Regions from separate parts of the Tenacibaculum xiamenense genome, predicted to be linked through region 2. Evidence: riboswitches for the same ligand, from Rfam matches in the RefSeq annotation. Region 2 holds a riboswitch; the other holds the start of a gene.
What was found. A riboswitch is a leader RNA that binds a small molecule or an ion and turns the genes downstream of it on or off. The one in region 2 is predicted to bind cobalamin.
Positions count from the first base shown of each region.

Region 1: linked by a shared signal. The riboswitch ahead of ACKTTV_RS09220 (TonB-dependent receptor plug domain-containing protein) and the one ahead of ACKTTV_RS22700 (TonB-dependent siderophore receptor) in region 2 are both predicted to bind cobalamin.

Region 1 covers NZ_CAZEQU010000022.1:2,339-6,775, reverse strand. Annotated here, with positions in the region: gene ACKTTV_RS09225 (ABC transporter ATP-binding protein) at 1-100, opposite strand, end outside; gene ACKTTV_RS09220 (TonB-dependent receptor plug domain-containing protein) at 366-2,264, opposite strand; cobalamin riboswitch at 2,346-2,540, opposite strand; gene ACKTTV_RS09215 (bifunctional adenosylcobinamide kinase/adenosylcobinamide-phosphate guanylyltransferase) at 2,695-3,198, shown strand; gene cobT (nicotinate-nucleotide--dimethylbenzimidazole phosphoribosyltransferase) at 3,204-4,241, shown strand; gene ACKTTV_RS09205 (adenosylcobinamide-GDP ribazoletransferase) at 4,245-4,437, shown strand, end outside.
Region 2 covers NZ_CAZEQU010000042.1:681,525-685,961, forward strand. Annotated here, with positions in the region: gene ACKTTV_RS22700 (TonB-dependent siderophore receptor) at 1-2,194, opposite strand, end outside; cobalamin riboswitch at 2,284-2,504, opposite strand; gene ACKTTV_RS22705 (DUF5063 domain-containing protein) at 2,769-3,221, shown strand; gene ACKTTV_RS22710 (hypothetical protein) at 3,226-3,447, shown strand; gene ACKTTV_RS22715 (hypothetical protein) at 3,521-4,198, shown strand.

The DNA.
Region 1 (4,437 bases), on a different contig from region 2:
CAAACTCTCCTTCCTTTATGTGTAAGTCTAAGCCCTTAAGAACATGAAGAGAATCTTTTCCTATTGGATAGGACTTGTGGAGATTTTCTATTTTTATCATTTGTTAGTTAATTTTCTTACCAAAATAACAATCACAAAACCAATTGATCACTAATTTTATGTTAGTTTGATGGTTATTTTCTTACAAGACGCTTATTTCATAATTATGTTACATAAAGTATAAAATATTTTACAAGTTTTTTAACAAACAGCCACTACAGAGAAACCAAACCAAAAACAAACAACTAAAAACCAACACCTTAAAACAAAAAAGACCCACCAATGGTGAGTCTTAATTTAAGTAACTTAGTTACTCTGGGGGGGAATTAAAAATTCAAGCGAACTCCTAGATTGTAATTTCTTCCTAAAGTTGTAAAACCAAATACCTCTTGATAATCATCATTAAAAATATTTGTAACCGCTAAAAACAACTTAACATTTTTGTTTAACTCATGATTTGCTGAGAAGTTCAATAAAGAATAAGCTTCTAATGGAACATTCACAGAAGGATAGTTTCTAAAATCAGTATCATCTCTATCACTAATATATTGGTAAGTTAATCCAAAGTTTGTGTTTTTAATTCCATAATTCAATCCTGCATTTATTTTATGTTTTGGAATTCTTATAGCTAACTCTTCGTTATCCGTATAAGTATAATTAGCATTTACTGTTAGGTTCTTTAGTATACTATAATCTGCATTAAACTCAATACCTTGAATTTTTGCTGTTCCTTGATTTATTGATTGGAAAGTGTTACTATCAAATCCAATAATATTTTCAACGTTTCTATTGAAATAAACCGTATTTAAAACTAAGCTACTATATTTATACTCCACTCCTCCTTCAATTGTAGTACTTTCTTGAGGCTCTAAATCTAAATTACCATATTGTACATCGTATAAGTTTTGAATTGTTGGAGACAAAAATGCCGTACTATAAGAACCTAAAAACTTAACATATCCTCCTGGTAATTTAATTCTATAAGAAGGGTTTACATTATAAACGAAGTGATTTCCATATTTATTATGGTTATTTAAACGAACTCCTGCATTTACATTTAATCCAAACCCAGAAACATAAACAGCATTCAAATATGGATCAATTAATCTTGTAATAGGAGATTCAGAGTAGTTTACTCTTGTTAAATCTGGTGCTCCATAAGGAAGATTAAATGCCTCGATAATTTCATTATATTGAAAATTAACCCCACCTACTACGTAAAACTTGTCAAATTGATGTTTAACGAAAGCATCTACTATATAATTTTCAGACTCCATTGTAGCTGGAAAACGAGTGTTTTCCCTGTTAGCATTATACCTGCTGTATGCCGCATTTACTTGAATACTTCCTTTTCCGTAAACATATTCAGGACTCACACTCAATCTATAACTCTTATCTAAAGTGTTATTAACACCATCTTCAAATGACTCATTATCATAACTATTATTAAATTCAGAATAACTTCCAAAAGTCTTTACTGAAAACTTTTCATTAAATTTATATCCTAACTTAACATTTGTTGCTACTCTTTGGAAAGGATCATCTGTGAAAGTCGTACCATTTTCGGATCTAGCCGATGAAGTTCCACGAGCGTCAAAAGATGAAAAATTTACTAAGTAATCAAAATTTTCAATCTTACCATTTACATTTGCTGAGCTCTGGATTGAAGTACCATTACTAGATACTTGATCATTATTCGTTCCACCGAAAAGAGATAACGCCACATTCGCTTTTCCAGACTTTGCTTCTTTTAATTTTATATTGATTACTGCTGTTGCCGCTCCAGTACCATATAAAGTACTTGCAGCTCCTTTTACCACTTCAATTGATTCAATATTATTTAAATCAAGATATCTCAGGTCAAATGCTCCTGAAAAACTTCCTGGGTCAGAAACCTGCACTCCGTCAATAAGAATAACTACCTCTTTAGATCTTCCTCCTCTTATAAATAAATCAATATTTTTTCCTGGTGAACTTGTATTTCCATTAATTTCAATTCCTGCAATATTATTAATAACATCTACAACACTTCTACCACTGTTATTTTCAATAATCTCTGGAGTAATTTTATGGATTACTTTTCCTGAATTTTCTTTCTTTAATTTAAATTTTGAATCTGAGATTACCACTTCATCTAACTCTATGCTTTTCACTTTATCTTGAGCATAGTTACTCAAAGCAAACATTGATGTTAAAACACTTAAACAAAGTACCTTTTTTTTCATTGTTAATTATTATTTAGAATTTTGTTATCAGGAAAAGTATATATACAGCAATGCCATATCAAACCTTTATCCCGAAAGTTTGTTTTATCTTGATATTTGGCAGGTCTCCTGGCTCGCGTCTTGCAATTTGCCTTCCCGTTTAATAAAAACAGTGGCTAAAGATTTATTACAAGCTTTATAGCTTACAGTTGCGGGAACAGCTTCGGATTTTAACCGAATTCCCTTTTAATTCACTTTAAATGATTTTAAAGAAAAACCAAAAATCGGGGCAAAGATATTCCATTCTTTTATAATATCTATTATAATCAACTGATTATTTGAAAATTTCGCATTAAATAATTCAAATTCCAGGTCTATTTTGAGAAAAATATACGAGAACACCTACATTCTGTAAAAACTTTATAATCTTTGCAGTTCTAAAGCTTAAAGAATGATATATTATGTTTCAGGTGGTGAGCGCTCAGGTAAAAGTAGTTATGCTCAAAATTTAGCTGAATCTTTATCTGAATCACCCATTTATTTAGCTACTTCACGTATTTGGGATGAAGATTTTCAAAAAAGAGTAGATCGCCATATATCTGATCGTGATGATCGATGGACAACAGTAGAAGAAGAAAAATGGATTAGCACCGTAATTTCAGATAACCAAACGGTGGTAATTGATTGTGTTACCTTATGGCTTACAAACTTTTTTATGGATACCGAATATGATGTTAAAAAGTCTTTAGAACTCGCGAAAAGTGAATTTAAAAAGCTTTTAACTATCAATGCTAATATTATAATTATCTCAAATGAAATAGGTATGGGACTACATGCCACAACAGAATCAGGAAGGAAGTTTACCGAGCTACAAGGCTGGACAAATCAATTTATCGCAAGACATGCTCACAAAGCTTACTTTATGGTTTCTGGTTTACCCTTAAAATTAAAATAGAACTCATGCAAACTAACATAACTTCAGTTTCGAAAGAATTAGAATCTCAAATTCAGGAGGAAATTAACTTTAAAACAAAACCTATTGGGGCTTTAGGTTCTCTTGAAAATATCGCTTTGCAAATTGGATTAATTCAAAATACTTTGACCCCTCAAATAAAACAGCCAACTATTTTAGTTTTTGCTGGCGATCATGGTATTGCTAAAACCAATAAAGTAAGTCCTTACCCGCAAGAAGTTACCCAACAAATGGTACTTAACTTTTTAAATGGTGGTGCAGCTATTAATGTTTTCTGTAAACAAAACAACATTGATTTAAAGGTTATTGATGCAGGTGTAAATGCAGATTTTGAAGACCACCCCTTACTAAGTAAGGTGAAAATTTCAAAAGGAACACAGGACTATAGCCTAAGCAAAGCTATGACGAAAGAACAATGTGAATTGGCTTTGGGAAAAGGGAGACAATTAGCACGAGAAATTTTTAATGGTGGTTGTAATGTTATCGGTTTTGGAGAAATGGGTATCGGAAATACTTCCGCTGCCTCTTTATTAATGAGCTATTTTACAAAAACACCAATAGAGAACTGTGTTGGTAGAGGAACAGGGTTGAATGATGAAGGTTTAAATACTAAAATAAAAACATTAAAAGAAGTTTATAATTTTCATACTAATGATATTAAAACTCCAATAGATGCTTTAATCGCTTTTGGTGGTTTTGAAATTGTTATGATGTGTGGAGCTATGCTAGAAGCAGCATCATTAAAAATGACATTACTTATCGATGGTTTTATAGTTACTTCCGCACTATTAGCAGCTAATTCTATAGCTCCTAACATTCTTGATTATTGCATTTTTTGCCATACTTCAGGAGAGCAAGGTCATAAAAAAATGTTACAATTTTTAAACGCTAAACCTCTTTTAAATATTGGTATGCGTTTAGGTGAAGGTACTGGTTGTGCTCTTGCCTTTCCTCTAATTGAAGCTAGTGTTAATTTTTTAAATAATATGGCTACCTTTAAAAGCGCCAACGTAAGTGAGGCTTAAATTATGATTAAAAGGCAAATCCATTATTTATTAACTGCAGTTCTTTTTTTTACTCGAATCCCATGCCCAAAATGGGTAGATCATTCTGCTGACATTCTAAATAAAAGTAGTCGCTATTTTTCATTAGTGGGAATTGTGGTTGGTGCAATCGCTGCGCTCATTTTTTACGGAACCTCTTTCATTTTTCCAGAAAACA
Region 2 (4,437 bases):
AAATAGTACCATCTAAAGTGGTGTATGAAGGAAGTTTAAAGGTGTTTTCCGAATTGGTGTAATTTTCACCAACATAATTTCCTCCAAATCCGAACCCTAGTCCTTTTAGTCTCGATTTTTGAATTTCATAAGTAGCCCATAAATTCCCTGAGTTTTTAGGAGCGAAACGAAGTACATTTCCTGCTTTAATAGATTGGAAAGCTTCGTCATACGATCTAACTCTAGCATCAACATAAGCATATCCAGCATTAATATATAAACCTTTAATTGGTTGCGCTTCAATATCAAGTTCCAAACCTTTTGAATCTGCTTCACCAATTTGTTTTAAATTGTTATGATTTGATCCATCAACAATATTGTTTTTAAGTAAATAAAAAGCAGATAAAGTTGCTGTAAGGATATTTTTCTTCTGGAATTTTAAACCTCCTTCAACTTGATACCCTGTTTCAGGATCAAATACTCTTCCATCCGCCGCAATTCTTCTTGACGGTTTAAAGTAATTAGAATACGAAGTAAAAATACTCATGTTTTCCAAAGGTTGGTATACTAAACCTCCTCTGTATGTAAAAGCGGTTTTAGGAATATCTGTTCTAACACCATTTTCGGTAACAACTCTGTTATTGTTAAGTTGATCTCTATAGTAGGTTCCATTAAAGATGTCATAACGAAGACTAATTGACGCTTTGAATTTATCAGAAAAACGTAACCAATCTTGAATATAAAAACCACTTACAAACTCTTCTTTAACATCAACTCTTTCGTCTACAGGCTCAATATGTCCTTGATTTAAAATTGGATTCTGCACAGAAATTGTAGTACCAACTCCTGGTCCAACAACACTCCCTCTGAAAGTTTTACGATCTAATAAACTCAAAGAGTTACCAAACAATAATTTGTGCTGAATACTTCCAGTAGTTGTGGTGTAACTAAAGTCTAATTGGTTTTGTAAAGTTTTCGTTTGATGGTTAAAATAGAAAGGGAAATCTCTAGTTATTTCATCTTTTGCATCGTTTAGAACTAAAAGTTCAGTAGATAAATAATCGATATCATCACTCGAATAAGAAACTTGATTTGTAAGTTCTAAATTCGAGTTGAACTTATGAGAATACTTTAATTGAAAGTCGTAGCGTTTATGATTTAAATAATCCTGAGGATCGTTATATCTGGTTTCAGGATTTAAACCTGGAACTAAAGAACCGTCTACATCCATTGGAATTCCAGTATCAGTATCATATTTATCACTATTAACTTGAACATAGAATTCTAATTTGTCCTTATCAGAAGGAGTATATTCCAACATGAAAGATCCGTTGTTTGTTTCAACGCCATAATCTCTCCATCCATTAGAACGTGTCATTCCGAAGTCCGTTCTGTATCGAAGTTTGTCAGAAATAGCACCTCCATACCCAGCAGACATATTGTAAGTATCAAAACTTCCATAAGAAATACTGAAGCTACCTTGATCTTGATAAGTAGGTCTTTTTCTCACAATATTAATGATACCTCCAAGAGCGGAGTGACCATATAAAGCACTGGCAGGTCCTTTTAATACCTCAATTCTTTCAACATTGGCTAAGTTTGTAGTAGGTGCACTTGTTGAGATATTATGACGCTCATCTCTTACTCCATCAATTAGTAAAACGAAATTATTGAAACCGCGGATCCTGAAAGTTTGAAAACCACCATACCTATTAATAGGTCTTACACCTGTAGCACTTTTCATTGCATCTCCAAGGTCGGTAACATTGCGTTGTTCAATAATTTTAGAACTTACACTGTTTGTGGTAACAGGAGCATCAATATCCTTTACATTCAGTCTTCCAACACTTAATACTTCTTTTTTTAGCTGATTTTGATTCGAATTAACTGTTACTTCTTCCAAAGCAATGGATTTCTTCTGTAGAGAAATAGTAATTGTTTGCTTTGTTTTAGAAGGAAGTATTCTTTTTCTTCTTGTAGCATATCCCACTTTTGAAAAAAGAAGAGCTCCCGATTTGTTAGAAACTGTAATGGTAAAATTACCATTAACATCGGTAGTTGTCCCTTTTTTTAAACTTTTAATAGAAATAGAAACATCAGGGATTCCTTCTCCAGATTTAGAATCTTTTACGATTCCTGTAATTGTAGTGTTGGATTGTGCATTGACAAAAATAGCCAACAGCATAAACACACTGCATAACACTAGTTTTTTCATTAATTGAAAACCGTTTTAAGCAGGTAATATGTAGAAAATACTACGTTTAGTAGTTATGTATTTTCTAACCCTTTACCCGAGAGTTACTAAAAATTTTATGATTTAAGGCAGGTCTCCTGACTTGGTCTCAAAATATCGCCTTCCCACTTTAAGTTAAGCAGTGGCTGAATCTCAAAAAATAGAAGTCTTACTTGAGATGTATGATATTTTGTTTAAATAGAACCTTACAGTTGCGGGAACAGTTTTGGATTTTCACCAAATTCCCTTTTAATTTTTACTCGCATAAAAAACCGTAAATCGGGGGCAAATGTAGTGCTTTTTGCCCGTGTCAAATAATTTTTTCTTAAGAACGTTGCTAGCTTTTATGTTAAAGTTAAGGAATTAAGGGGCTAGAATAACCGTAAACAAACAAATCTTTGGATGTAAAAATAATTGAGATGCAATATGGTTTGTTTTAACAGTATATCACATATAAAATAGACTAATATATTGTTGTCAGAGGAAGTATAATGGATAACGGTTATATTTGTTTAGATATAATGAGTTGTAACACATTTGAACAAACCAATAAAAATTGAGTGAATTAAGAAAACTTATAGACCAAATAACAGAATTCGGAATAAACCCAAAAGTTGAATTGACTGACAAAATTAATTTTCTAAAAAAACTTTTAGTTGGGGTTTATTCAGAGTTTTTAGACTTGGTGTTTGAATTTGATAGAATGGATTATAATGAAGAACCTAACTTTGATTATAACGAAATAAGAAGAAATATTAAATCTAATTTCCCCGACTTCGACTTGTATAGTATGGTTTTAGATTCTAATAAAATGGAACCAAATATAGAAATTGTATGTGGTGATGAGCTAGATGATTTAACTGATATTGTTAAGGATTTACTAGCTGTAAAATGGAGAATGGATAATACCAGCAAAAATGATGCGCTTTGGCATTTTGAATTTTTGATGAGAACTCATTCTGAACAACATTTAGTAGATTTATTAAAAAGATTAAAAGAGCGAAATTAACTTTATGACTGAATATATAATAATTACAATCTTAATCATATCATTTAGCGGATTTTTGTATTGGGCTTATTTACCTGATTATAAGAGAAACCCCAAAGAGTTCTGGCGAACTTTAATCGGAATGCCTATTGGAATATTACTTGGAGGTATTGGATTTAGAAGTTTAAATGACCAAATTAGAAAATGGGCAGTTAAAAAGAAAAAAGAAAATAACACTGAAAAATGAAAACGTGTTACGACACCACCTAAACCGCATTAAAACGCAGCTTAGCCAAACCGTTACCAGTAATCAGATAAAAATGGATATTAGAAACTTAAACCCATGTTCTTTAAGTGAAAAAGTCATTGAAAATGAGAATAAACCTTTCAAATTATGGCTTGAGTTTGAAATATCAACTCCTTGGGATGATATTGAAAATGATTTTGCAAATATTATAGTTGATACTTTAGACGGTAGAAGTTATGGAATAAATGTTTGGATGTATAAATTTTTTGAAACGGCAATTAAAACAGATGAAGAAAATGGAGAAAGCCTAAATGGACTTTATCTAGTACCTCCAGACTTATTTGTAAAAGAATTATCCAGAAATTGTATCGAAAAAACAATTGCCGACTTATTGAAAAATGGAAATTTAGAAGACATATTAAATAACACGACATTTGAATTGAAATTCCTTGCCCCATATTGGGATGTGATTGAAATGGAAGAGAAAAATATTCAAGCCTTAATGAATGAACTCAAAGTTGAATTACCTGATGATCATCCGTTACTTCTTCAAAACACCGAACTAATTGCTAAAAAGACAAATAATGATGACATCATATTGGAATTAGAAGATAAAAGAATTGCTGTTGTTCATTTGACATGGAAATCGGAAAAAGAAAATAATGGATATCCGATAACAAGAATCTACAAAGACAAGGTAGATTTTTGGAATAAACAAATGAAACAAGATATAGTTAAATTTAAAGAATAAAAAAACTGGTAACAAAATGTATATGGTATTTTTTGTTAACTTAGAGTACCGCAACTAATCTTAATATACAAACGCTTTTGATTATTAGAGAAATGGAATTAAAGGCATCAAATCTGGAGAATTATTTAATTTAGTAAAGAACTCATTGAATGTATATTTATACTATAACTAGAGAGAAACAATGGGAACCGTATACTTAGGAGTAGAAAATAAAGATGAAGCAAAGAAAATCATATATA